Regions from separate parts of the Erwinia sp. LJJL01 genome, predicted to be linked through region 1. Evidence: predicted binding sites of a transcription regulator. Region 1 holds the regulator's gene; each other region holds the start of a gene.
The links. The regulator ArgR, encoded in region 1, controls arginine synthesis, uptake and breakdown. The targets are predictions, from matches to a motif close to ANTGAATAAAAATACANT.

Region 2: a site for ArgR is predicted at 6,971-6,988, ahead of argA (amino-acid N-acetyltransferase). Genes of this name have one in related genera too.
Region 3: a site for ArgR is predicted at 2,833-2,850, ahead of argE (acetylornithine deacetylase). Genes of this name have one in related genera too.

Annotation. Positions count from the first base shown of each region.
Region 1 covers NZ_CP178576.1:1,420,556-1,430,303, forward strand. The annotation lists gene zapE (cell division protein ZapE) at 1-315, opposite strand, end outside; gene zapG (Z-ring associated protein ZapG) at 492-890, shown strand; gene degQ (serine endoprotease DegQ) at 1,012-2,394, shown strand; gene degS (outer membrane-stress sensor serine endopeptidase DegS) at 2,477-3,532, shown strand; gene mdh (malate dehydrogenase) at 3,664-4,599, opposite strand; gene argR (transcriptional regulator ArgR) at 4,968-5,438, shown strand; gene yhcN (peroxide/acid stress response protein YhcN) at 5,893-6,156, shown strand; gene yhcN (peroxide/acid stress response protein YhcN) at 6,267-6,536, shown strand; gene yhcN (peroxide/acid stress response protein YhcN) at 6,641-6,904, shown strand; gene ACLI4M_RS07450 (barstar family protein) at 6,984-7,253, opposite strand; gene ACLI4M_RS07455 (NAD-dependent succinate-semialdehyde dehydrogenase) at 7,305-8,759, opposite strand; gene aaeB (p-hydroxybenzoic acid efflux pump subunit AaeB) at 8,897-9,748, opposite strand, start outside.
Region 2 covers NZ_CP178576.1:892,520-902,267, reverse strand. The annotation lists gene recB (exodeoxyribonuclease V subunit beta) at 1-3,090, shown strand, start outside; gene recD (exodeoxyribonuclease V subunit alpha) at 3,087-4,925, shown strand; gene argA (amino-acid N-acetyltransferase) at 5,583-6,956, opposite strand; gene amiC (N-acetylmuramoyl-L-alanine amidase AmiC) at 7,170-8,417, shown strand; tRNA gene ACLI4M_RS04995 (tRNA-Met) at 8,502-8,578, opposite strand; tRNA gene ACLI4M_RS04990 (tRNA-Met) at 8,622-8,698, opposite strand; tRNA gene ACLI4M_RS04985 (tRNA-Met) at 8,767-8,843, opposite strand; gene mltA (murein transglycosylase A) at 9,046-9,748, shown strand, end outside.
Region 3 covers NZ_CP178576.1:2,050,640-2,060,387, reverse strand. The annotation lists gene argH (argininosuccinate lyase) at 1-667, opposite strand, end outside; gene ACLI4M_RS10380 (argininosuccinate synthase) at 758-1,972, opposite strand; gene argB (acetylglutamate kinase) at 1,999-2,775, opposite strand; gene argE (acetylornithine deacetylase) at 2,898-4,049, shown strand; gene ppc (phosphoenolpyruvate carboxylase) at 4,295-6,946, shown strand; gene metF (methylenetetrahydrofolate reductase) at 7,197-8,099, opposite strand; gene ACLI4M_RS10355 (bifunctional aspartate kinase/homoserine dehydrogenase II) at 8,376-9,748, opposite strand, start outside.

The sequences.
Region 1 (9,748 bases):
GTGCAGGCGCTGCTTACGCTCACCAGGAATCGACTGAAAAAACATATCCATCAGCCAGGTTTTGCCGCGCCCAACGCCGCCCCACATATAGAGACCGCGCGCCGGTGCCTGGACCGTCGATTTGCTTTTGCCCATCAGCTTATTGAGCTTGCCAAACAGACCGCCGCTGGCGGCAGACGCAGGAGGGCTAACACGGCTTAACGCCTGCCAGATACCGTCTAAGCGGGTCATGGCGGCGCGCTGAACTTCATCGGGCTGATACTCGCCGTTTTCCAGCGCTTGCTGATAGCGCAACAGCGGGGACATCGTTTGCATAATTGAGTCACATTCCCTGAAAAAAAGGCCTATGCCGGTGTTGATCGTCGAAAAAAAAGTCGTTCTACACTAAGCGAAGCTGCCGCAGGATTCCACTTCCAATACATTAGCGGTTATAGTGGCTGGTATCAGATGGAAAAGCCCTACGTAACAACGAAGACTATATGGGAGTCATTATGACCTGGGAATACGCGCTTATTGGGTTAGTAGTTGGGATTATTATTGGCGCGGTAGCAATGCGTTTCGGCAACAAAAAACTGCGCGAGCAACGCAGCCTGCAGTACGAGCTGGAAAAGAGCAAGGCAGAGCTGGCGGATTATCGTGAAGAGCTGACTAACCATTTTGCCCACAGCGCCGAGCTGCTGGACAACATGGCACGCGACTACCGTCAGCTGTATCAGCATATGGCGAAAGGTTCTAATGACCTGCTGCCAAACCTGCCGGGTGAGAAAAACCCGTTTGCTTATCAGCTGACAGAATCAGAAGCGGATAACGACCAGGTGCCGGTAGAGATGCCGCGTGACTACCCGGACAGCGCCTCTGGCCTGCTGCGTGGCGAGCGCGCTACCAAATAATCATCTTCGTGGGGTGCCAGCCACCCCACGTTTCAAGCACCGTTCAGTTCACTGCAAGACACATACAGCCTGCCATTTTGGCGATGGGCATCATTTCCCTGCTAGCGAGAGTTTGCTTCCGATGAAGAACAAATTATTTCTGTTAAGCGCATTAGCATTGAGTGTCGGTGTCAATATGGCCACAGTCCCTGCGGCTGTGGCTGCTCTTCCTGGACAGATTCAGGGCCAGCAGGTGCCGAGCCTGGCACCAATGCTGGAGAAAGTTCTGCCGGCCGTCGTCAGCGTTCACGTTGAAGGGACAGAAAAAGAGAGCCAGCAGCAGATCCCCGACCAGCTAAAACGCTTCTTTGGTCAGGATGGAGAGGAAGGTGCCCCCGGTGACGATAAGTCGCAGGAGTTTGAAGGGCTGGCCTCCGGGGTGATTATCGATGCCGCCAAAGGCTATGTGCTGACCAACAACCACGTGGTGAATGGCGCAGATAAAATCAGCGTGCAGCTGAGCGATGGTCGCGAATTCACGGCCAAGCTGGTCGGTCACGATGAGCAGACCGATATCGCACTGCTCCAGTTGATCGATGCGAAGAATCTGACCCAGATAAAAATTGCTGACTCTGACCAGCTGAAGGTCGGGGACTTTACCGTGGCCATCGGTAACCCGTTTGGCCTGGGACAGACGGCCACCTCGGGGATCGTGTCGGCGCTCGGCCGCAGCGGTCTTAACCTTGAGGGGCTGGAAAACTTTATTCAGACCGATGCCGCGATTAACCGCGGTAACTCCGGCGGTGCGCTGGTGAATCTTAACGGTGAGCTGATCGGGCTGAATACGGCCATCCTTGCGTCAAGCGGCGGCAATATCGGCATTGGCTTTGCGATTCCAAGCAATATGGCGATGGGTCTGGCCCAGCAGCTGATCCAGTTTGGTGAAGTGAAACGCGGCCAGCTGGGCATCAAGGGCACTGAGATGACCGCCGATATGGCGAAAGCCTTTAAGGTTGATATCCAGCACGGCGCCTTCGTCAACGAGGTGCTGCCGCAGTCGGCGGCCGCGAAAGCGGGGATTAAAGCGGGCGATATCATTACCAGCGTCGACGGTAAAAACGTTGCTAACTTTGCTGAACTGCGGGTGAAAATCGGCACCACGCCGCCGGGCCAGGAAGTGAAAGTGGGCCTGCTGCGTGACGGTAAACCGGTCACGGTCACCGTTAAGCTGGATAACAGCAGCCAGACGACCGCCAGTGCCGAACTGATGACCCCAGCGCTGCAAGGGGCCACCCTGAGCGACGGCGCGGCCAAAGATGGCACCAAAGGTGTCAAAGTCGACGAGGTGGCGAAAGCGACTCCGGCGGCGCAGTTTGGCCTACAGAAGGATGATGTGATCGTTGGCGTTAACCGCACGCCGGTACAGAATCTGGCAGAGCTGCGTAAACTGCTGGAGACCAAACCGGATCTGCTGGCGCTGAGCATCATGCGCGGCGATGAGAATATCTATCTGCTGCTGCGTTAACCCTGCCACGCGGACACAGGCTACTGTGTCCGCGTAACTCATGCTATCCTGCCAGTCGTTTATTCATACACTGCCTAAAACCATGTTTCCTAAACTTTTGCGTTCAGCGATCTTCGGCCTGATTGTGGCCGCTATCCTTCTGGTAGCCGTGCCGGGCCTGCGGCTGGGCAGCGATCTGCTGTCTACTGCCGACGACAGCGCCGATCTTCAGCCGGTCAGCTACAACGCGGGGGTAAAACGCGCCGCGCCTGCGGTAGTGTATGTTTACAACCGCAGCGCCAACGGCACCAGCGATGTGCTCGGCTCTGGGGTGATCATGGATCCGCGCGGCTATATTCTGACCAACAAGCATGTAATCAACGACGCCAGCCAGATCATCGTCAATCTGCAGGATGGCCGCTACTTTGAAGCGATGCTGGTCGGTTCTGACTCACTGACCGACCTGGCGGTGCTGAAAATCAATGCGGTGAATTTACCGGTGATCCCGATCAATCCGCAGCGCGTCGCGCACGTTGGCGACCTGGTGATGGCGATCGGTAATCCGTATAACATCGGGCAAACGGTGACGCAGGGTATCATTGGCGCCACCGGACGGGTTGGCCTCAGCCCTTCCCGCCATCAGGATTTCCTGCAGACCGATGCGTCTATTAACCGCGGCAACTCAGGCGGCGCGCTGATTAACTCGCTGGGCGAATTGATGGGCATTAACACCCTCTCCTTTGATAAAAGCAGCAACGGCGAAACGCCGGAAGGTCTGGGCTTTGCAATTCCTACCAAGCTGGCGACGAAGGTGATGGAGAAACTGATCCGCGACGGGCGGGTAATACGCGGCTATATCGGCATTACCGGGCGCGAATTCCGCCGCTACAGCGGTCAGACATCAGGTATGGATCATAATCAGGGCATCGTGGTGACTGAGGTGAAGGCCGGCGGCCCGGCAGATAAAGCCGGTATTCAGGTCAATGATGTGATTACCCGCGTGAATAATGCGGCGGCGGTATCACCGGTAGAAACCATGGACCAGGTGGCTGAGATCCGCCCGGGCACGGTGATTAACGTCGATATCACGCGCAACGAGAAGAAGATGACGATGCCGGTCACGGTGCTGGAGTACCCGGACGAGATCCAGACGCAATAATCCCCTTCATACTTGACGCCGCAACTGCGTTGGCTGCATGTATTCACCCCGGTCACTTACAAAAGTAAGCTCCCGGGGATTCGTACATTTGCCGCCTTGTTGCGACGCCAATTATTTTGGGGAAGACTTAATCACTTGATAAAATCTTCACCCAGCACAATATCTTTTTTCAGCGTATCCAGCATGCCATTCAGCGACTGCTGTTCAAAGGCGCTCAGCTGGCCAATCGGACGGCGCTCAACAATCCCCTTTTTACCCAGCAGCAGCGGCTGCGAGAAGAAACGCGCGTATTCGCCGTCCCCTTCGACATAAGCACATTCCACCACATCGCTTTCGCCCTGCAGCGCACGTACCAGTGACAGACCAAATTTCGCCGCGGCCTGCCCCATCGACAGCGTGGCCGATCCGCCACCCGCTTTCGCTTCAACCACTTCGGTACCGGCATTCTGAATGCGTTTAGTGAGGTCAGCAGCTTCCTGCTCGCTGAAGCTGACGCCTGGGATCTGCGACAGCAGCGGCAGGATCGTCACGCCTGAGTGACCGCCAACCACCGGCACGTTGAGTTCTTCTGGCTGCTTGCCTTTCAGCGCAGCAACAAAGGTGTTGGAACGGATGATGTCCAGCGTGGTGACGCCGAACAGTTTGTTTTTGTCATAAACACCGGCTTTCTTCAGCACTTCCGCTGCAATCGCGACGGTAGTGTTAACCGGGTTAGTAATGATACCGATCAGGGCGCCAGGACTGGTTGAGGCGACTTGCTCAATCAGGTTACGCACAATACCGGCGTTGACGTTGAACAGGTCAGAACGGTCCATACCCGGCTTACGCGCCACGCCTGCGGAGATCAGTACCACGTCAGCACCTTTCAGCGCCGGGGTGGCATCTTCGCCGCTGAAGCCTTCGATTTTCACTGCGGTAGGGATATGGCTTAGGTCGACCGCCACGCCGGGAGTCACTGGGGCGATATCGTACAGAGAGAGTTCTGAACCTGCCGGAAGCTGGGTTTTCAGCAGGAGGGCTAATGCCTGGCCGATACCACCTGCTGCACCGAGAACTGCAACTTTCATCCTAAACTCCTTATTATATTAAGCATTTATTGTGCCGTGAAATCCATGTTGCTCTATCCGGATTTGCTGAAACGCGAGTTTAGCTGGCGGTTCAGCACGACAGGATATCATCGTGATTCGGCGTTACATTACACCGTTAGCGCTAACTGGAACAACCTCATTATTATAACAAATCGTTCACTTCTTGCCCGCTTCAGCAAGCCGTCAGCAAATTTTTTTTCCCATTCAAACTCTGTTAAACTGCACGCCCCTGGCGGCTTTAGCCGGCGGCTGCACCATTTCCCATTTGCATAAAAATTCATTTAATTGCATAATAATTTAATATCCCGCCACGGGCATGGCTTCTATTTTCCTCGAATCGGTAACCTATGCGTAACCCATCAAAACAAGAAGAGTTAATTAAGGCGTTCAAGGCCTTACTAAAAGAAGAAAAATTCAGCTCGCAGGGCGAAATCGTCAGCGCGCTGCAGGAAGATGGCTTCGAAAATATCAACCAGTCGAAAGTCTCACGCATGCTGACCAAGTTCGGCGCGGTGCGCACGCGTAACGCGAAAATGGAGATGGTCTACTGCCTGCCTGCTGAGCTGGGCGTGCCGACCACCACCAGCCCGCTTAAGAATCTGGTGCTGGATATCGACTTCAATGATGCACTGGTGGTTATTCACACCAGCCCAGGTGCCGCGCAGCTGATCGCACGCCTGCTGGATTCACTGGGGAAAGCCGAAGGCATCCTCGGAACCATTGCCGGTGATGACACTATCTTTATTACGCCAGCCCGTGCGTTCACCGTTAAGCAGCTGCACGATGCCATTCTGGTCCTGTTCGAACAGGAACTGTAAAGCATGCCGCTTATAAGACTTATGCATATCGTGGCGTAGGTCTCCTCCGTACAACTTTGTTCTATGCGACGAAATCCTCAGGGCCGTCATCATACGGCCCTTTGCTATTCCCCTGATAATTCAGTACTCAGCAGCAGATCTCACTGCCTTTGCTGGTCAATACGCCCGCCATCACCCGCTTAAATTTCTTCCAGCAATGTGATCTATCCCTAATAAGCGCACAAATTGTTAATTTCACGCAGCCTGATGTTTTTCCAAGCATTTAACGGGGTGAGGGTAAAATATAAGCGTTTTTTATAACGGTTGGTTATTAAAAACCCCTTCACATCACAAGAATCCCAACAAAACATTATTAGCATGCTATTAATTTTTTACGTTATTAGATCTATACTTGTTTTCGTGATGCAAATCACAGTAATTAAAAAGATAAAAACAGTTGACGAGGAATCAAATCATGAAAGTTACCACTACTATTGCTACCTTTGGCCTTCTTTCTGCTCTGTCATTCGGCGCTTTCGCCGCTGAATCTATCAACGCAGAACAGGCTAAAAATCTTCAGCCAATCGGCACTGTCAGCGTAAGCGGCATTGCGGGTTCACCGATGGATATCCACCAGGCGCTGAACGATAAAGCCGACCAGAAAGGTGCCACCGCTTATCGCGTTATCGAAAATAATGTGAATGGCAACTGGCATGCTACTGCCGAGCTGTACAAATAAGTTCGTATCTGTCTGAGAGTAAAAACAAAAAAAATTACGGTAACCCCAAGAATAATAAACGTTTTTTAGCCCTTTCGGTTACCGCCCAACCCAATTTCTGGAGTCATATCATGAAAACTACCTTCACCATCGCTGCTTTAGGTCTTGCTTCCGTTCTTTCATTTGGTGCCAGCGCTGCCAGCCTGGTGACTAACGATCAGGTTAATAATCAGAACCTGCAGTCAGTCGGTACCGTCAGCGTGAGCGGCATTAACGGCACTACCATGGATATTCGTCATCAGCTGTCTGAGAAAGCGGATCAGCAGGGTGCCAGCGCCTACCGTGTGATTGAAGCGCGTAACGACGGCAACTACCACGTAACGGCTGAACTGTATAAATAACCGTTAACGAACAGACATCGGGCGCTGTCAGCGCCCGTCCGTGACATGACCGCGGTCATAAAGTCGAAGCCCGCAGGTTGTTGGTCACAATGAGGAGATTAAATATGAAAATCAAAACAACCATCGCTGCATTGAGCCTGTTTTCACTGGTCAGTTTCGGCGCCAGCGCCGCACAGCTGGTCAATAACCAACAGGCAGAGAATCTGCAATCTGCGGGGACGATTACATTAAGCGGTGTGGCAGGCGTGCCGTCGGATATCCGTCAGCAGGTGTCACAGAAAGCGGATAGTGAAGGTGCCAGTGCTTACCGAATTGTTGAAGCGCGCAATCAGGATAACTGGCATGTCACCGCCGAGCTGTATAAGTAATTCCTCGTCGATGGGCACACCCGTTGCCCGGCAAGACGAACCCTTTGGCCCCGTTCGCCGGGGCCCTTTTTTTGCCTGACTATTTAACGTTAAAGCGAAACTCGCCATCAAGCTCCTCTTCCGCTTCATCAAATAGCAGAATCAGCGCGCCGTAGCGTCGCCTCTGGCCGCTGCCCAAATTGACGAACTCAATCTCCAACGGTAATGGCATTTGCGGCCCGGTGATAGCATCCCACAGACTGTCCAGATCGGCGATGGTACGATCCGTCAGGGCAAATCGTTCGCTGAACTGCCGGAAGAAATGTGCCTGATCGACAATCACATCAAAGTCGAAAATCTCTCTTTTCATTCGGTCTGCTCCGCAGGACACACAGCTGGGCGGCGACTGCCGCCCGTTGGGTTAAAGTCCGCCAATATGCAGGGCTTTCACTTCCATATACTCTTCCAGCCCCAGCACCGAGCCTTCACGCCCTAATCCCGACTCTTTTACGCCACCAAACGGCGCAAGCTCGGTGGACACCGCACACTCGTTAATTCCCACCATGCCGCTTTCCAGCGCGGCTGAGACGCGAAATACGCGCTGCAGGTTTTGCGTATAGAAGTAAGCTGCCAGGCCAAATTCGGTGTCGTTGGCACGGCGGATCACCTCCTCTTCCTCATCAAAGCGGAAGCACGCCGCCACTGGACCAAAGGTCTCTTCCCGTGACAGCTTCATGCTTTCATTCGCTTCGGCAATCACCGTAGGCTGCCAGAAGTTGCCGCCCAGCGCGTGACGCGCTCCCCCGGTAATGACCTTGCCGCCATGACTAAGCGCATCATTGACGTGCTCCTCGACTTTTTCCAGCGCCGAAGCCTCAATCAGCGGGCCAACCACGACGCCCTCATCCATGCCATTGCCGACTTTTAGCTTTTTCACTTCGTCTGCCAGCTGGTTAACGAAGCGGTCGTAGACGCTGTTATGAATATAGAAGCGATTCACACTGACGCAGACCTGCCCGGCGTTGCGGAATTTGTTGGCGATGGCCCCTTTTACCGCCGCATCTATATCGGCATCCTCAAACACGATATAGGGCGCGTTGCCCCCCAGCTCCATCGAGACTTTTTTCATCGTCTCTGACGCATTGCGCATCAGCAGCTTGCCGACCTGGGTGGAACCGGTAAAGGAGATTTTGCGCACCGCTTTACTGGCCATAATCGCGTCGCTGATGGCGTGAGTATCGCCCGCGACCGCATTGAGAACGCCGTCCGGTACGCCCGCTTTTTTCGCCAGCGCCAGCAGGGCAAAGGCTGAAAGCGGGGTGTTATTCGCCGGTTTGATGATGCCGGTGCAGCCCGCCGCTAACGCCGGACCCAGCTTGCGCGTCAGCATCGCCATCGGGAAGTTCCACGGGGTAATTGCCGCCACCACACCTATCGGCTCGCGCGTGGCCAGAATACGGCTGCCGGGCTTGGCCGGTGGGATAATCTCACCGTTGGCGCGCTTGGCCTGCTCGGCAAACCACTGAATAAAGCTGGCGGCGTACTCCACTTCACCCTCGGCTTCTTTTAACGGCTTGCCCTGTTCGGCGGTCATCAGTTGGCCGAGCCAGGCTTTGTTTTCAATCATCAGCTGATACCAGCGATGCAGAATCTCGGCCCGCTCTTTGGCCGTTTTTGCCCGCCACGCCGGGAATGCCGCGGCGGCGGCGGCAATCGCCTGTTCCGTTTCCGCCTTACCCGCTTTAGCCACCGCAGCAACCACTTCCCCCGTCGCCGGGTTGAGCACCTCAAAAGTGCTGGCCGCCTGCTGCCACTTTCCGTTTACCAGGAAACCGGTCTGAAACAGGTCGTTGTCCTTAAGCGTTGAGATCGTCATGATTTTCTCCAGATGTGTTTACCCTTCAGCTGGATTAAGTATAGATGGCAAAACCGCGAGGTTTTGTGACAAAAGGGCATCATCGGGGGGATTATGGCCGGGAAAAATGCTGACGGCAGGCGCCGTCAGCGGCAAGATCAAATCTCGATCAGGGTATTCTGATATTTCTTCAGAATGCCAGCCAGCAGCGCAACGGGCTCGGTCACGCTTTGTGGCGCCTGATACTGCTCCAGCTTTTGCTGATAAATGTCGAACTCCGCCAGCAGGCGCTCAAAGTAGTGGCGCCGCTTGCCATCACTGCTGGCGGAGATCACCCGGTCGGCGGTGTGGCGCAGCTGCTTGTGGTAAGCCGACAGATCGGCATTGACGGGAACGTCAGCGGCGCGCAGCCGCTGATGGCCGATAATCAGCGTCAGCGCCAGACGGAACTTGTTCACATCGCCGGGGAAGATATTCAGCAGCATAAATAGCTGCTGGTACAGCGCGGGCAGATGGTTCTCGCGGCGGCGCGCCGTATTGGTCGTCATCGCCGAAACCGCCGCATACATAAAGCGATTAAGCAGCGTGCGGCCAACCCGGGCTTTCGACGTATCGCGGATCAGCAGGATCACCAGCAGTGCAACAAAGCAGCCGATCGCCTGGCCCAGCGCCCCGTCGAGAAACACGCTGATGTTGAACTTCATCGGGTTATCCAGCGTCAGGATGTTGATGGTGCCCACCAGCCCGCCGAGCGTACCGATCTGGCGGCGCTGGATCAGAATGCCGCAGATAAAGGCCATGATCCCCAGCGCAATACAGAGCAGCAGCATGCTCTGCTGGGTGTTCGGCATGATCACCATGTAGTACAGCCCGCCAACCGGAATGGCGACGATCATGCCGTACAGGAAGTCTTTCGCCACCATCAGCGGGTTTGGCATGCGCATTGCCAGCGCGGTAATCACCGCCAGCATCACCATCGCACCGCTGCCGGAAGTCCAGCCGGTCCACAG
Region 2 (9,748 bases), 530 kb from region 1:
GAACAGCAGCTGATAGAAGATGAAACCCCGCTGCGCCGCCGGGCGACTGCTGACTTCTGGCGCCGCCACTGCTACCCGCTACCGCTGGCGGTGGCCAGAGTGGTGCGCCAGCTGTGGGCGGGCCCGGAGCAGCTGCTGAAGACCCTGTCACCGTGGCTGGGGGGCGAAGCGCCCGCGCTGAAGTCAGCGCCGCATCCTGACGAGACGCTGGAGCAGCGCCACGCGAAAATCATTGCGCAGATCGACGCGCTGAAACAGGCGTGGCTGGCGGCGGGCGATCTGCTGGCGCTGCTGGAAGCCTCCGGCGTTGACCGGCGTAGCTACAACAGTAAGCACTTACCTAACTGGCTGGAAAAAATCAGCCAGTGGGCGCAGCAGGCAACGGAAGATTACGAGGTGCCGAAAGATCTTGAGCGCTTCGGCCAGCGCGTGCTGCTGGATAAAACGAAAAAGGGTGAACCGCCGCGCCATGCGCTGTTTGACCAGATCGATGCCTTCCTTGCCGAGCCGCTATCGCTGCGTGACCTGGTGATTGCCCGCGCGCTGCACGAGGTGCGTTTTGTCACCCAACAGGAGAAACGCCTGCATGCGCAGCTGGGCTTCGACGACCTGCTGGGGCGCTTTGATGCCGCCCTGCAGCAGCCGGGCGGTGCGGCACTGGCGGCGGCTATTCGGCAGCGCTATCCGGTCGCGCTGATCGATGAGTTCCAGGATACCGACCCGCAGCAGTACCGCATTTTCCAGACGCTGTACGTGCGCCAGCCCGACAGCGCTCTGCTGCTGATTGGCGACCCGAAGCAGGCGATCTACGCCTTCCGCGGTGCGGACATTTTTACCTATATGAAGGCGCGCGCCGAAGTTAGCGCCCACTACACGCTGGAAACAAACTGGCGCTCTTCACCGGCAATGGTGGACGGCGTTAACCAGCTGTTTTTACGCCAGAACAATCCGTTCCTGTTCAGCGAAATCCCCTTTATCACCGTCGCCGCGGCGCAGCCGAACCAGACCTTAAGCTTTAGGCTCGATGGCCAGCCGCAGCCCGCATTGCAGTTCTGGCTGCAGCCGGGGGAAGGCGTGGGGGTAAGTGATTACCAACAGTTTATGGCCCGCCAGTGTGCAGCGCAGATCTGTCGCTGGCTCAGCGCCGGCCAGCTGGGTAAAGCGCTGATTGGTAAAGCCGATAAGCAGCGCCCGGTGCAGGCTTCGGATATCACTATTCTGGTGCGCAGCCGCAGCGAAGCTTCGGTGATGCGCGAGGCGTTAAACGGCCTGAATATCCCGTCGGTATATCTCTCCAATCGCGACAGCGTGTTTACCACCCCGGAAGCGCGCGAGATGCTGTGGCTGCTGCAGGCGGTGCTGGCACCGGAGCAGGAGAGAGTGTTACGCAGCGCGCTGGCCAGCAGTTTGTTTGGGCTTGATGCCCTGGCGCTGGATGCCCTGAGTCGCGACGAGCGCGCCTGGGATGCGCTGGTGGATGAGTTTGCCGGATATCGCCAGCGCTGGCTGAAACGTGGCGTGCTGCCGATGCTGCGCGAGCTGATGGTGCAGCGTCAGATGGCAGAGAATCTGCTGGCCTCCGATGGCGGCGAGCGTCGCCTGACCGATCTGCTGCATCTTGGTGAACTGCTGCAGGAGGCTGCTGCCACTCTGGACAGCGAGCATGCGCTGGTGCGCTGGCTGGCACAACAGCTTGAGCAGCCGGACAGCGCGGTGGCCAATCAGCAGCTGCGGCTGGAGAGCGACCGCCACCTGGTGCAGATAGTGACCATCCATAAATCTAAAGGGCTGCAGTATCCGCTGGTGTGGCTGCCGTTTGTGGCGAACTACCGCGAGGCGGATAACGGCGTCTATCACGACCGTCAGACCTTTGAAGCACTGCTCGATCTGCAGCAGGGTGAAGAGAGTGTGGAGCTGGCGGAGCAGGAGCGGCTGGCGGAGGATCTGCGCCTGCTTTACGTGGCGCTGACCCGTTCGGTGTATCACTGCAGCGTCGGCATTGCGCCGCTGATCAAAGGCAACCGTAAAAAAGAGGGCAACAGCGATCTGCACCGCAGCGCGCTGGGCTATCTGGTGCAGCAGGGGGAAGCGGCTGATGCCGCGGGCTTGCGCACTGCTCTGCTCGCGCTGCAAAGCGAAGCCACGTCACTGCTGGAGCCGGGCGAGCCTGATGACGCGCCGTGGCAGCCGCAGCGGGAGGAGGAGCAAAGCCTCAGCAGCCTGCAGATGGCGCGGACGCTGCGCGATGACTGGCGCGTCACCAGCTACTCCGGCCTGCAGCAGCACGGGCAGCCGACGGCACTGGACCTGCTGCCGCGGCTCGATGTGGATGCCGCCGGCGAAGCCAGCGCCGAGCGGCTGCCGCAGCTGACGCCGCACACCTTTCCGCGCGGTGCCGCGCCTGGCACCTTCCTGCACGGCCTGTTTGAAACGCTGGAGTTCACTGAAGCCGTTGACGATGCGTGGCTGATGCAGCAGCTGAGCGGGCAGGGGCTGGATGAAGCCTGGCTGCCGGTGGTGCGCGAGTGGATTACGCGCATTTTACAGACGCCGCTTAACGACAGCGGTGTCTCGCTTCACCAGCTGCCCGCCGATGCGCGCCGGGTGGAGTTACAATTCTACCTGCCGATTGAACGCCTGCTAAAAGCAGAAGCGCTCGACGCGCTGGTACGTCAGGACCCGCTGTCGGCGGGCTGCCCGCCGCTGGATTTCTATCAGGTGCAGGGCATGCTGAAAGGCTTTATCGACCTGGTGTTCTGCTGGCAGGGGAAATATTACCTGCTGGACTACAAATCCAACTGGCTGGGTGAAGACAGCAGCGCCTATACCCAGCAGGCAATGGCGCAGGCGATGCAGTCGCACCGCTATGATCTGCAGTATCAGCTCTACACCCTCGCGCTGCACCGTTATCTGCGCCACCGCCTGGCGGACTATGACTACCAGCAGCACTTTGGAGGGGTGATCTATCTGTTTCTGCGCGGCCTGGACGGCACCGATGCCAGCAATGGCATTTACAGCACGCGGCCCGCGCCGGAGTTTGTCGAGGCGCTCGACCAGCTGTTTGCCAAACAAGCGGAGAGCGGCGTATGACGCTGGCTGAATTACTGAAACAGGCGCAGAGCCTGCGCCTGCTGCGCGCGCTCGACGTGCAGTTTGCCCGGATGGTGGCAACTGAGCAGCAGCCCGCGCTGATGCTGGCGGCGGCGCTGGTCAGCCGCGATGCGGGAGAGGGGCACGTCTGCCTGCCGCTGGACCAGCTGCAGCCGGAAGCCTTTTTCGCCGGGCGTCACCCTGAGCTGGCGCAGGCGCTGTGGCAGGCGGCGGGCGCACCGGACGACTGGTCAACGCTGCTGCTGGCGCAGCCGGCGGTCAGCGACGGCAGCGCGGCAACGCCGCTGGTGCTGCACCAGCAGCGTCTCTATCTGCACCGCATGTGGCAGAGCGAAGGCGAAGTGGCGCAGTTTATTCAGCGCCAGCCGATCCCGCAGGTGCGGGAAGAGGCGCTTATTCGTCTGACGCTGGACCGCTACTTTGGTCAGCAGCCTGATGACTGGCAGAAGATAGCCGCGGCGGTGGCGCTCACGCGGCAGGTGGCGGTGATTTCCGGTGGCCCTGGCACGGGCAAAACCACGACGGTGGCGAAGCTGCTAGCCAGCCTGATCGAACTGTCGCCGGGTACGCCACGCATTGAGCTGGCGGCACCGACCGGTAAAGCGGCGGCGCGCCTGACGGAGTCGCTGGGCAAAACTCTGCAGAGCCTGCAGCTGGATGCTGCGGTGCTGAAAAGCTTTCCGCAGGAGGCGACCACGCTGCACCGGCTGCTGGGCGCGCTGCCCGGCAGCCAGCGGATGCGCTATCACGCGGCGAACCCGCTGCACCTCGACGTGCTGGTGGTGGATGAAGCCTCGATGGTCGATCTGCCGATGCTGGCCAGCCTGATCGCCGCGCTGCCGCCGCAGGCCCGGGTGATATTCCTCGGCGATCGTGACCAGCTGGCCTCGGTGGAAGCCGGTGCTGTGCTGGGCGATATCTGCCGCTGTGCCGAGTCTGGCTACAGCGTGCAGCGTGCCGCCGAACTGTCGCGCCTTACCGGCTGTGAAGTGGCAGGGCGGGACGATGCTGATGCGCCCCAGGTGCGCGATGCTCTCTGCCTGCTGCGCAAAAGCTACCGCTTCACGGAGTCTTCAGGGATTGGCCAGCTGGCACTGGCGGTGAATGCCGGTGAGGTGAAGCGGGTGGAGCAGGTCTTTGCCCAGGGCTTTAGCGATATCAAGCGTCACGCGCTCAGCAGCAGCGAAGACTATCAGCAGCTGCTGAATGAGTGCGTGGCGGGCTATCGTGACTATCTGATGCGGCTGAAGAGCGGAGCATCACCTGCGGAGGTGCTGTCGGCCTTCAGCCGCTTCCAGCTGCTGTGCGCGCTGCGCGAGGGGCCATTTGGCGTGGCGGGGTTGAATGAGCGCATTGAGCAGGTGCTGCGTGCCGCCGGACTTATCCGCCGTAATGTGGCGCTGTACGGCAAATGGTATGCCGGGCGGCCGGTGATGATCGCCCGTAACGACCGCGCGCTGGGGCTGTTTAATGGCGATATTGGTATTGCGATGCTGGATGACGAGCAGCAGCTAAAGGTGTTTTTCCCGCTGCCGGACGGCACGATTAAAGCGGTGCAGCCCAGTCGCCTGCCGCCGCACGATACGGCCTTTGCGATGACGGTGCATAAATCCCAGGGATCGGAGTTTGAGCACACGCTGATGGTGCTGCCAAACCAGGTAATGCCGGTATTAACGCGGGAGCTGGTCTACACCGCGATTACCCGCGCCAAACAGCAGCTGACGCTGTACGCCGATAAAGCGGTATTTAGCAGTGCGGTGAAAATGCGCACCCGGCGCCGGAGTGGATTAGTAGAGCGCCTGACGATTGCGTAGGGGCGGAGCGCTGTTTGGGTCCGCCCGAGGGTCGACCGGAAAAAATGGTCGACCCCTACGATTCACTTCAGGATATTCGGTGCTGCAGGTTTTTTGTAGGGGCGGACCGCTGTTTGGGGCCGCCCGAGGGTCGACCGGAAAAAATGGTCGACCCCTACAGTTCACTTCAGGATATTCGGTGCTGCAGGTTTTTTGTAGGGGCGGACCGCTGTTTGGGTCCGCCCGAGGGTCGACCGGAAAAAATGGTCGACCCCTACAGTTCACTTCAGGATATTCGATGCTGCAGGTTTTTTTTAGGGGCGGACCGCTGTTTGGGTCCGCCCGAGGGTCGACCGGAAAGAATGGTCGACCCCTAGGATTCATTTCAGGATATTCGATGCTGCAGGTTTTTTTTAGGGGCGGACCGCTGTTTGGGTCCGCCCGAGGGTCGACCGGAAAGAATGGTCGACACCTAGGATTCATTTCAGGATATTCAGTGCTGCAGGTTTTTTGTAGGGGCGGACCGCTGTTTGGGTCCGCCCGAGGGTCGACCGGAAAAAATGGTCGACCCCTACGATTCACTTCAGGATATTCGGTGCTGCAGGTTTTTTGTAGGGGCGGACCGCTGTTTGGGGCCGCCCGAGGGTCGCCCCCTACGGTTAATCGCGCGGTGCGGGATTAACTCTGCCGGGTATGCACGCTGGCTTCGTGCAGGTCGACCATCAGCACTTTTGAACGGCGCTGATAGTTATACATCTCTTTTTTGCTCTCCGGCAGCAGCTCGACGTCCACCGGCATAAAACCGCGCTCCTGGAACCAGTGAATGCTGCGGGTGGTCAACACGAACAGCTTTTTCAGCCCCATCTGCCGCGCCTGCAGCGCGACGCGCTCCAGCAGCGCCTCGCCGCGTGAAGAGCTGCGATAATCCGGGTGAACCGCCACGCAGGCCATCTCGCCGATCTGTTCTTCCGGGAACGGATAGAGTGCCGCACAGCCGATGGTCAGGTTGTCGCGTTCAATGATGGTGAACTTGTCGATCTCCATCTCCAGCTGTTCACGCGAGCGGCGCACCAAAATACCCTGCTGCTCCAGCGGGCGGATCAGCTCCAGAATGCCGCCGATATCGTTAATGGTGGCGCGACGGATCTGCTCGGCGCTCTCCATGACAATCTGGGTACCGATACCGTCGCGCGAGAACAGCTCCTGCAACAGGGCGCCATCCTCCTGATAGCTGATCAGGTGGCTACGGCGCACGCCGCTGCGGCAGGCCTTCACTGCACCGCGCAGGAAGCGCACCGTGCCGGAGTGATAATCCTCGTCGCTCTCCAGCTCTTCGATGCGCTTTTGCGCCTCGTTCGGGAACAGCTCAGAGACAATCATGCCATCGCGGTTGGTCACGCCCTGCTCGGAGCAGAAGCCGATCATCTTCTCGGCCTTGAGCTTAATCGCCAGCTGCGTCGCCACCTCTTCTGAGGTCAGGTTAAAGCTTTCGCCGGTCACGGAGACCGCTACCGGGCCCATCAGCACGATAGCGCCGCTGTCGAGCTGACGATGGATCGCCTCTTCATCAATGCGGCGAATGCGCCCGCTGTGGCAGTAATCCACCCCGTCATCGACGCCGAGCGGCTGGGCGATAATAAAGTTACCGCTGACGACATTAATATGCGCACCCTGCAAAGGCGTATTGTTGAGGCTCATCGACAGGCGGGCGGTAATATCCAGCTGTAGACGGCCAGCGGCCTGCTTCACCAGCTCCAGCGACTGAGCATCCGTGACGCGGGTGTGTTTATGGTAGAGCGGTTCCAGATTGCGCTCGGCAAGGCTGGCGTCGATCTGCGGGCGGGCGCCGTACACCACCACCAGGCGGATGCCGAGGCTGTGCAGCAGGCCGATATCATTAATGATGCCGGAGAAGTTCTCGTGCTCGATGGCTTCACCACCCAGCATAATGACAAACGTTTTACCACGGTGGGCATTGATGTAGGGAACGGTATGACGAAATCCCTGAACCAGCTCGGTACTACGTTCCTTCACGGCAAACCCTCTCTGCATTATTATTCGGTAAAAGTGTATTTTTATTCTTTTCTCGCCCTGGGTGCAAGTGACTTTTATCCTTACTTATCACCCGCTCGCGCATTTCCAACAGTCTAATATGCTGCATTTATTCGCTTTTTCGGGGTGACACTGCCTGGTGGATTCGTTAAAGTTTTTGCAAAATTTTCTCTATTGGCTTTTTATTAGACAAATTACAGCATCTGGAGTGGCATGACCGATTCAACTTCGCTTAACCGGCGGCGATTTCTACAGGGCGCCGGGGCCGTCTGTCTGCTCAGCGTTAGCCGGGTAGGCTGGGCAGCCAGCAGTCACGTGGTGGCCATCCGCATCTGGCCTTCCACTACCTATTCGCGCCTGACCATTGAGTCGAATACCGCCCTGAAATATAAGCAGTTTGCGCTGAGCAACCCTGACCGCGTGGTGGTGGATATTGAAAATATTCATCTTAACCACGTGCTTAACGGCGTCGCCAATCTGGTACGCCAGGATGACCCCTACATTAAAAATGCGCGCGTGGGTCAGTTTGATCGCAACACCGTGCGGCTGGTGCTGGAGCTAAAACAGAACGTCAGCCCGCGGGTGTTCACCCTCGATCCGGTCGCCGGGATTAAAAACCGTCTGGTGCTCGATCTCTACCCGGCGCGGGACCGGCCGCAGGATGATGATCCGCTGCTCGCGTTGCTGAAAGATTACAACCAGGGGGATCTGGAACGTAGCCAGCCAGCGGAGGCCGCGCTGCCGGGCAAAGCAGGGAGAGACCGGCCGATTGTGATAATGATCGACCCTGGCCACGGCGGGGAAGATTCCGGCGCGATTGGTAAGCATAAGACGCGGGAAAAAGATGTGGTGCTGAAAATCGGCCGCCGCCTGAAGCAGCTTATCGACAAGCAGCCGAATATGCGCGCTTATATGACGCGTAATGAAGATGTGTTTATCCCGCTGAAGGTGAGGGTGGCCAAAGCACGCAAGCAGCGCGCCGATCTGTTTGTGTCGATTCATGCCGATGCCTTCACCAGCCGCGCGGCGCGGGGCTCTTCGGTCTTTGCCCTGTCGACTAAAGGGGCAACCAGCACCGCTGCGCGTTTCCTCGCTCAGACGCAGAATGAATCGGATCTGATCGGCGGCGTCAGCATGAGCGGCGACCGTTATCTCGACCACACCATGTTTGATATGGTGCAGAGCCTGACCATCAACGACAGCCTGAAGTTTGGTAAAGAGGTGCTTTCGCGCATGGGGAAGATTAACCATCTGCACAAGCGCAGCGTTGATCAGGCTGGGTTCGCGGTATTGAAAGCGCCGGATATCCCGTCAATTCTGGTTGAGACGGCTTTTATCAGCAATGTTGAAGAGGAGCGCAAGCTGCGCACCACGCGTTTTCAGCATCAGGTGGCAGATTCGATTCTGGCGGGGATAAAAGCCTACTTTGCCAACGGCGCGTCACTGGCACCGCATAAATAGTCAGCGGGCGGAAAGGATTCTGCCGGGATATTGGGTAAGGGGACAAATTTCAGATACAAAAAAACACCCTTAAGGGTGCTTAATTGGTTGCGGGAGCCGGATTTGAACCGACGACCTTCGGGTTATGAGCCCGACGAGCTACCAGGCTGCTCCATCCCGCGTCCGATTGACGCTTTAACTCTACTTCTCACCACGAGACAAAATTGGTTGCGGGAGCCGGATTTGAACCGACGACCTTCGGGTTATGAGCCCGACGAGCTACCAGGCTGCTCCATCCCGCGTCCGCGTGGTTTGTCGCTTCCATCACGACACTATCTTTTACTGCTGCTTCACTAAGCTGCTAGTGAATTGGTTGCGGGAGCCGGATTTGAACCGACGACCTTCGGGTTATGAGCCCGACGAGCTACCAGGCTGCTCCATCCCGCGTCCGTGGAAGCGCACTATACGCCTGATGGGTTTTGTTGCAACCCCTTTTTGCGGATAAGTGGGTAAAATCGTGCTTATAACTCATTTTTTAACCCAGCTGCTGAATTGTTGCACAAATGCGTACTTTTTCCGGCGGCACGTTTAAATCTGACCACGCCTTTGCTATCTTCGCCCAGGGTTCCCGTATAAAGGTAAACAAGGCATGAAAGGACGTTGGGCGAAATATCTGGTGACCGGCACGCTGCTGGCACTGCTGGCGGGCTGTTCGTCAAAACCCACCGATCGTGGGCAACAGTATAAAGACGGGAAACTGGATCAGCCGCTCGGGCTGGTCAACCAGCCTAACGCTAAAGGCCGCCCGGTTAATGGCAGAGACTTTGCCGACCAGGTGGGGCAGATCCGTTCATATTCATCGGGCATGTATTCGCGCCAGTCGGGCACCTACAGCGCGATTGAGAGCTGGCTGATGGCCGGGGGCGATACGCGCCAGCTGCGCCAGTTCGGACTGGATGCTTATCAGATGGAAGGCACCGACAACTATGGCAACGTGCAGTTTACCGGGTACTACACGCCGGTGATTGAAGCACGATATACCCGCCAGGGTGAGTTCCAGTATCCGCTTTACCGCATGCCGCCAAAACGTGGCCGCCTGCCAAGCCGTGCAGATATCTACAGCGGTGCGCTGGGTGAACGCTATATCGTGGGTTACAGCAACTCACTGATGGATAACTTTATCATGGATGTGCAGGGCAGCGGCTACGTTGACTACGGCGACGGGCGCCCGCTGACCTTCTTCGGCTACGGCGGGAAAAACGGCCATGCCTATCGCAGCATCGGCAAAGTGCTGATCGACCGCGGTGAAGTGAAGCGTGAAGATATGTCGATGCAGGCGATTCGCCACTGGG
Region 3 (9,748 bases), 630 kb from region 1:
GGGTGGCAGAGGCAAAGCCTAACCAGCCGGCCAGCTGCTCGCGGTCGATTTCATAGGCGGTTCCTGCCAGTGCGCCACAGCCCAGCGGGCTGACGTCAAGGCGCTTCAGCGTGTCCTGCAGGCGGCTTTCGTCGCGCGCCAGCATCTCAACATAGGCAAGGCACCAGTGTGCAAACGTCACCGGCTGGGCGCGCTGCAGGTGGGTATAACCCGGCATCACCGCATCCTGATTGGCTTCCGCGGTGGCGATCAGCGCCTGCTGGAACTGACGTGTGGCGATCAGCAGCTCGCTGACCTGCGCCTTACACCACAGTTTCAGGTCGGTCGCGACCTGATCGTTACGGCTACGGCCGGTATGGAGCTTTTTGCCCAGCGAACCGACTTTGTCGATCAGCTTGCCTTCCACCCAGCTGTGAATATCTTCGGCGTCACTTTCCAGAATCTGCTGTGGATTCGCGCGCACTTCTTCCAAAAGAACATTCAGCGCGCCTTCCAGCTGCTGCTGCTCATCGGAGGTTAAAACATTGACGGTCACCAGCGCTTTGGACCAGGCAACGGAACCGGTGATGTCCTGCTCTGCCAGACGATAGTCGAAGCGCAGTGAGTCATTGAATAACTTGAAACGTTGATCTGCAGCCTGCGTAAACCGTCCACCCCAAAGTGCCATGATGCGTACTCCCTTCAAATAATGTAATAAGGGCGGCACATGTGCCGCCCCTACGAATGCCTGTAGGGGCGAGTTACCTCGCCCGAAATATTACTTCTTCTCGTTCAGCGCGCGGATGCGTGAAGAGAGCGAGAACAGACGGATAAAGCCGCCCGCGTGACGGTGATCGTACACTTCGTCTTCGCCGAAGGTGGCGAACTCTTCAGAATAGAGGCTGTTGGCCGATTTCTTCTGGATAGCGGTCACCTGGCCTTTGTACAGCTGCAGCACCACTTCGCCGCTCACATCTTCCGCCAGTGCAGCGGCAGAAGCCTGAATGGATTTACGCAGCGGTGCGAACCAGCGACCGTCATAAACGACATAGGACATTTCCAGGCCCAGCTGCTCACGCCATTTGAAGCTGTCACGGTCCAGAACCAGCTGCTCAACCGCGCGCAGCGCGTTAACCATGATGGTGCCGCCAGGCGTTTCGTAGCAGCCGCGGGACTTGATGCCCACCAGACGGTTTTCCACGATGTCGATACGGCCCACGCCGTGACGCGCACCAATGGCATTCAGTTTGTCCAGGCAGCCGAACGGGCTAAGCGCTTCACCATTGACGGCAACCACGCGGCCTTTCTCTACGGAGACGGTAACCTGCTCAGGCTGATCCGGTGCTTCCAGCGGATCGACGGTCCACACCCAGCAATCTTTGTTCGGGGCATTCCACGGGCTTTCCAGCACGCCGCCTTCGGTAGAGATGTGCCACGCATTTTCGTCACGGCTGTAGATTTTCTCCAGCGACGCGGTGGTCGGGATATTACGCTCTTTCAGATAGTCCAGCAGCGCTTCACGGGAACGCAGGTTCCACTCACGCCATGGCGCGACCACTTTCAGCTGTGGAGCCAGCGCAGTGTAGGTGGTTTCGAAACGTACCTGGTCGTTACCTTTACCGGTTGCGCCGTGGCACAGGGCATCAGCCCCCACTTTCAGCGCCAGCTCAACCTGCGCTTTAGCAATGATTGGGCGCGCCATCGACGTCCCCAGCAGGTAAGTGCCTTCATACAGCGCACCGGTCTGCAGCACCGGATAAACGTACTCGCTGATGAACTCTTCACGCAGGTCCACCACGTGACATTCTGACGCACCGGACTGTAACGCTTTCTGCTCAACGCCTTCCAGATCGCCACGTTCCTGACCGATATCCGCCACGAACGCCACCACTTCACACCCGCCGTAGTTCTCTTTCAGCCATGGAATGATGGCCGAAGTGTCCAGACCGCCGGAGTAAGCCAGTACGATTTTTTTGATGCTTTTGTCTTGCATTGTCTTTTCCTTGAAAACGTTTCTGTTTAAGCGAGGATACGGGTGCCGATGGACACGCCGTTAAATAGGGTCGGCAGCTGTTCGGCATGGCGCCAGCTGGCGATATCCACCGGGCGGCCCAGAGTACGGGCGGCTTCGAGTGCGGCATTTACTTTAACGATCATACCGTCGGTAATCACCCCGTCAGCGATCAGCTGCCCGGCTTTTTCCGCCGTCATCTCTTCGATGCGCTGCTTGTTAGCATCGAGAATACCGCTAACGTCCGAGAGCAGGACCAGATCGGCACCCAGCGTCGCGGCCAGTGCCGTCGCCGCCTGGTCAGCGTTGACGTTCATCAGCAGGCCATCAGCGGTGATGCCGATTGAGCTGACCACGGGCAGATAGCCCGCGCCCAGCAGCGTAGTAATCAGGCGTGGGGAACCCGGCGTTGCCAGCCCCACGTGACCCAGTTCATCATCAAACTGTGCCACCTCAACACTGCCGCCGTCGCCGAGACACAGGCCAACGGCATCAATGCCATGTTTTTTCGACCAGGCCAGCAGGGTTTTGTTCGCTGTACCCGCCAGCGCCCCGGTGATAATGTCGATCTGATCGGCGGGAGTGACGCGCAAACCGTTTTTCTTCTTCACCGGCAGCGCCAGCTTGCTCATCAGTTCATCGACCAGGCAGCCGCCACCGTGAACGATCAGCAGCGGTCGCTGATGCGTGGTACGGTAGCTAACCAGTGCAGTAAACAGACGCTCAAGCGCCTCTTCGCTGTCCAGCAGCACACCGCCTAACTTGATAATTAACGGATTGGTCATCAACTCAACTCGCTCTCTGTGATAGATAGAATTATCGGTTTCCATCTGGTCGCTGATATTGTATTTTTATTCACTATTAGTGCATGAATATTGATACTATCCTAACCCAAGGACTGTCAACAGTGAAGACAAAATTACCCCCTTTTATTGAGATTTACCGCCAACTGATTGCAACGCCATCAATCAGCGCCACCGACAGCGCGCTCGACCAGAGTAATGAAACTTTAATCAGTTTGCTGGCCGGCTGGTTCCGCGATCTGGGCTTCAGCGTGGAAGTGCAGCCGGTGCCCGGCACGCGCAACAAATTCAATATGCTGGCGAAGAGCGGCGAAGGCGCAGGTGGCCTGCTGTTGGCCGGTCACACCGACACGGTGCCGTTTGACGATGGCCGCTGGACGCGCGACCCGTTCACTCTGACCGAGCACGACAACAAGCTTTACGGCCTCGGCACCGCCGACATGAAAGGTTTCTTCGCCTTTATTTTAGACACCCTGCGTGATATTGACGTGTCAGCGCTGAAAAAGCCGCTGTATATCCTCGCCACCGCCGATGAAGAGACCACCATGGCCGGGGCGAAATTCTTTTCTGAATCCACCACGCTACGCCCGGACTGCGCGATAATCGGTGAGCCTACCTCGCTGAAACCGGTGCGGGCGCACAAAGGCCATCTGTCTAACGTGATCCGCATTCAGGGCCAGTCCGGCCACTCCAGCGATCCGGGGCGCGGCGTCAATGCCATTGAGCTGATGCATGAGTCAATCACCCAGCTGATGGCGCTGCGCAACACGCTGAAGACACGCTTCCACCACGACGGCTTCGCCATTCCTTATCCGACCATGAACTTCGGCCACATCAGCGGCGGTGATGCGGCCAACCGTATCTGCGCCTGCTGCGAGCTGCATATGGATATCCGCCCGCTGCCGGGGCTGACGTTAAGCGATCTCGATGAGCTGCTGAATGACGCGCTGGCCCCGGTCAGTGCGCGCTGGCCGGGTCGACTGACCGTGGGTGAACTGCACCCGCCAATCCCGGGCTACGAATGCCCGCGTGAGCACCAGCTGGTGCAGGTGGTGGAGAAACTGCTGGGGACCGAAACCGAAGTGGTGAACTACTGCACCGAAGCACCGTTTATTCAGGAAATCTGCCCGACGCTGGTTTTAGGCCCGGGATCGATCAATCAGGCACACCAGCCGGATGAATTTATCGATACCGCATTTATTAAGCCGACTCGCGAACTGATCGCCCAGGTGGTGCATCATTTTTGCTATCACTAAGTGAAAATCGGGGCAATTGACTGTGAAAACAGCCGTTTGCCCCTGATTTCAATTATTCGGGATGATAAGAATAACTTATCTCACTCCGTCGCCATTAAATTTCATAAATTCCCGCAAGTTAGCACCACAATGGGGCAGATTTAAGTCAATTGACGAATGGTTCTTAACGTGGCTAGATAAAAGGCTGCGTTATGCCCATAAGGGTGAAATAAAGTAACAAATACAAGAAGGGTGTCAGGGGTCATATGAACGAACAATATTCCGCAATGCGAAGTAATGTCAGTATGCTCGGCAAACTGCTCGGGGATACAATTAAGGATGCTCTGGGAGAGAACATTCTCGATCGGGTTGAAACAATCCGTAAGCTCTCCAAGTCATCACGTGCGGGAAATGATGCCCACCGTCAGGAACTGCTGACCACGCTGCAAAATTTGTCCAACGATGAACTGCTGCCGGTCGCCCGCGCGTTCAGTCAGTTCCTCAATCTGACCAACGTGGCCGAGCAGTACCACACCATTTCACCAAAGGGCGAAGGCCCGAATCAGACAGAGCTGCTGGCGAACACCTTTGAACGCCTGAAGCAGCAGCCGGACCTGACCGAAGCCGCCGTTCGTGAGGCCATTGAATCCCTGTCGCTGGAACTTGTTCTTACCGCGCACCCGACTGAAATTACCCGCCGTACCCTGATCCACAAACTGGTGGAAGTGAACAGCTGCCTTAAGCAGTTGGATCACAACGACCTGTCCGACTATGACCGTGGGCAGATCATGCGCCGCCTGCGCCAGCTGGTCGCCCAGGCCTGGCACACCGATGAAATTCGCAAATACCGCCCTTCCCCGATTGATGAAGCCAAATGGGGCTTTGCTGTGGTTGAAAACAGCCTGTGGGAAGGGGTGCCTAACTTCCTGCGCGAGCTGAACGAGCAGGTTGAAGAGTCCTTTGGCTATCAGCTGCCGGTCGATTTTGTCCCGGTACAGTTCACCTCGTGGATGGGCGGCGACCGTGACGGCAACCCGAACGTCACCGCCGACATAACCCGCCATGTGCTGCAGCTCAGCCGCTGGAAAGCCACCGATCTGTTCCTGCGTGATATCGCCGTGCTGGTCTCTGAGCTGTCGATGTCGGAATGTACGCCAGAAGTGCGCGAGCTGTGCGGCAACCCGGAAGCGCTGGAGCCGTACCGCGAGATCATGAAAAACCTGCGCGGCCAGCTGATGAGCACCCAGGCCTATCTGGAGCGCCGTCTGAAGGGCGAGCGCCTGCCGCGCCCGGCCAACCTGCTGATCTCCAACGACCAGCTGTGGGACCCGCTCTATACCTGCTATCAGTCACTGCAAGCCTGTGGCATGGGCATTATCGCCAACGGCCAGCTGCTCGATACCCTGCGCCGCGTGAAGTGCTTCGGCGTACCGCTGGTGCGTATCGATATCCGTCAGGAGAGCACCCGCCACACCGAAGCCATTGCCGAAATTACCCGCTACCTTGGCCTTGGTGATTATGAGAGCTGGTCAGAAGCCGACAAACAGGCCTTCCTGATCCGCGAGCTAAGCTCTAAACGTCCGCTGCTGCCGCGCCAGTGGGAGCCAAGCGCCGACACCAAAGAGGTGCTGGAAACCTGCCGCGTGGCGGCAGAAGTGCCAAAAGGCTCGATCGCGGCCTACGTGATCTCCATGGCGAAAACGCCGTCGGACGTGCTGGCGGTTCACCTGCTGCTGAAAGAGTCCGGGATAAATTACGCGATGCCGGTAGCGCCGCTGTTTGAAACCCTCGATGACCTGAACAACGCCAACGACGTGATGAGCCAGCTGCTGAATATCGACTGGTATCGCGGCCTGATTCAGGGCAAACAGATGGTGATGATTGGCTATTCCGACTCGGCGAAAGATGCCGGGGTGATGGCAGCCAGCTGGGCGCAGTATCAGGCTCAGGATGCGCTGATCAAAACCTGCGAGAAGGCCGGTATCACCCTGACGCTGTTCCACGGGCGCGGCGGTTCTATCGGCCGTGGCGGCGCACCGGCACACGCCGCGCTGCTGTCACAGCCTCCGGGCAGCCTGAAGGGCGGCCTGCGCGTCACCGAGCAGGGCGAGATGATCCGCTTTAAGTACGGCCTGCCGGAAGTGACCATCAGCAGCCTGTCGCTCTACACCGGGGCGATCCTCGAAGCCAACCTGCTGCCGCCGCCGGAGCCAAAAGCGGAGTGGCGCGAGATCATGGACCAGCTGTCCGATGTCTCCTGCAACATGTACCGCGGCTACGTGCGCGAGCATGCGGACTTCGTGCCGTACTTCCGCTCGGCAACGCCGGAGCTGGAGCTGGCCAAGCTGCCGCTGGGTTCACGCCCTGCCAAGCGCCGTCCGACCGGCGGCGTCGAGTCGCTGCGTGCTATCCCGTGGATCTTCGCCTGGACGCAGAACCGCCTGATGCTGCCCGCCTGGCTGGGTGCCGGTGCCGGCCTGCAGAAAGCAATGGAAGATGGCCACCAGGCAACGCTGGAAGCCATGTGTCGCGACTGGCCGTTCTTCTCTACTCGCCTCGGGATGCTGGAAATGGTGTTCTCGAAGGCTGACCTGTGGCTGGCGGAATATTACGATCAGCGCCTGGTCGACAAATCCCTGTGGTCGCTGGGTAAACAGCTGCGCGACCAGCTGGATTCCGATATTAAAGCGGTGCTGACCATCGCCAATGACTCGCATCTGATGGCCGACCAGCCGTGGATTGCCGAGTCGATTGCGCTGCGTAACGTCTATACCGACCCGCTGAACGTGCTGCAGGCAGAGCTGCTGCACCGTTCACGCCAGCAGGAAGCAGAAGGCGGCGAGCCGGATGCCCGCGTCGAGCAGGCGCTGATGGTCACTATCGCCGGGGTGGCGGCGGGGATGCGCAATACCGGTTAATCCGGTAACGCGGGCCGATCGAAAAAAATCATCGTCATCGTGGCCGGTGGAAATCATCGGCACGGGCCGATCGGAAAAAATGATCGTCATCACGACCTGTGGAAATCGTCGGCACGGGCCGATCGGAAAAAATGATCGTCATCACGACCTGTGGAAATCGTCGGCACGGGCCGATCGGAAAAAATGATCGGCCCCTACAAAACCGTAGGGGCGGACCTTCTTTTTCGGTCCGCCCTGAAACGTTTAAACCTCAGGCATTTACCACCGTTTCCGGGCGCACGCCCAGCGTGTGGCAGATGGCGTAGCTCAGTTCGGCGCGGTTCAGGGTATAGAAATGGAAGTCTTTCACCCCTTCGCGGCTGAGGATCTTCACCATATCCATCGCCACGTTGGCACCGACCATTTTGCGGGTTTCCGGGTCGTTATCCAGCCCTTCAAACATGCTGGTCATCCAGCCCGGTACGCGCACGTTCGTCATGGCGGCGAAACGCTGCAGCTGCCTGAAGTTCGATACCGGCAGGATGCCAGGCACGATCTCGACATCAATGCCGGTCGACACGCAGCGGTCGCGAAAGCGCAGATAGCTCTCCACATCGAAGAAGAACTGGGTGATGGCACGGTTGGCGCCCGCATCGATTTTACGCTTGAGGTTAATCAGATCCGCCTGGGCGCTTTTCGCCTCCGGATGCACCTCCGGGTAAGCCGCCACGGAAATATCGAAATCACCCACCTCTTTCAGCAGCGCAACCAGATCCGCCCCGTACATTTCGGGCTTGCCAGCGCCAGGCGGCAGGTCACCGCGCAGCGCGACGATATGGCGAATCCCATTGTTCCAGTAATCCTGAGCAATATTGCGCAGCTCATCGCGGCTGGCATCGATGCAGGTCAGGTGCGGGGCGGCTTCCAGACCGGTGCGGTCTTTAATGCCTTTAATGATGCTGTGCGTTCGGTCGCGCTCGCCGGAATTGGCCCCATAAGTCACCGAAACGAATTTCGGCTTCAGGCTGCTGAGGCGATCGATAGAGCTCCACAGGGTCTCTTCCATTTCACTGGTGCGCGGCGGAAAGAACTCGAATGAGACATTAATCTGCCCGTTAATCTCGGCCAGACTCTGATTCAGTGCTTCGCGCTGATTTGCATGGAAAAAACTCATACCCGCTTACCTCATCGATCGCTTTGGCTTATTTCTTCGCCGTCACACGTCTATCCGTTTAGACGTCCAGACATTCAAAATGACGGAATTTGCCTGGTCAGTCAACAGAAAAATCACGACCTGCGCTGACAGATACGCAATAAAGGTGAGGGAAATTCATACAGAGATTGTGCAGGGGCCAGGCATGCAGAGAAGGTGTAGGTGCCTGGCATGTCTGGCCCAAATCAGCAGAGATGGTGTAGGGGCCAGGCATGCCTGGCCCAAATCAGGAAGGGATTACAGCAGCTGTGCCAGGCGATTCAGGTCAGACTGGATTGCCCCGGCAGTAACATCGCGCCCGGCGCCCGGGCCGCGGATCACCAGCGGATTATCGCGATACCAGCGGCTCTCAATGGCGAAGACGTTATCGCACGGCAGCAGCGCCGCCAGCGGATGATCGGGGCGCACCGCTTCCACGCCGACACGCGCTTTACCGTTGGCATCGAAACGCGCCACGTGGCGCAGCACCAGCCCCAGCTCCTGCGCCGCTTCAAAGCGCTGCACCATCTGCTCATTCAGCTCATCGGCATTCTCAAAGAAGTCATCCACCGAGCCGGACTGATAGCTGGCAGGCACCAGCGACTCGACGCGCACCTGATCGGGTTCGATGTCATAGCCCGCTTCACGCGCGAGGATCACCAGCTTGCGCATCACGTCCTGGCCGGAGAGATCGACGCGCGGATCGGGTTCCGTCAACCCCTGCTGCCAGGCCTGATCCACCAGCTCGGTAAACGGCACGGTGCCGTCAAACTGCAGAAACAGCCAGGAGAGCGTTCCGGAGAAGACGCCGCTGATCGACAGAATGCTGTCGCCGCTTTCGCGCAGGTCGCGCACGGTGTGGTTAACCGGCAGTCCGGCACCGACGGTCGCGTTATACAGCCAGTGACGCCCGGTTTTAGCGAAGGCATCACGGATCTGGCGATAGCTGCCGCTGGTTGCCGCCCCCGCCACTTTGTTCGCGCCAATCACGTGGAAACCGTAGCTGGCGAAATCGAGGTACTGCGCGGCAAGGGTTTCGCTGGCGGTCACATCCAGCACCACCAGGTCATCAAACGGGTGCTCGCGCATCCACAGGAACAGCGATTCCTGATCCTGCTCAACCGCTTCATCCTCGAAGAACGCCAGCGCGCGGCTGGCATCCAGACCGTCATAGCTCAGCAGGCTGCGGCGGCTGTCGACCACCCCGGCCAGGATATATTCAAAACCGGTGCGCGCAGAAAGGGTCTTCTGCTCGCGCGCGAACAGCTCCAGCCAGCGTGAACCGATATTGCCTTTGCCAAACAGCACCAGGCCAATCTGCTTCTCAGCGCGGAACAGCGTCTGGTGCAGACCACGGATCAGATGTTCGGTTGGCCCCACGCGCAGCACCGCCACCAGGCTGATGCCCTCCTGCGACTGGCAGATAAACTCCACCGGCTGATCTTTCATCTGCTGCCAGAAACGGTGGCTGTGCAGCGGGTTACGGCAGACGCCTGCGCCGACCATCGCCACCATTGCCATGCCATCGCGCAGCTGTAAACGACCCGGCAGCGCCGAATCCTCCAGCAGGGTCAGCGCGCTGTTCACCACTTCCGAGGTGTAGCAGAGCTGCAGCAGATTACGGTCAGGAT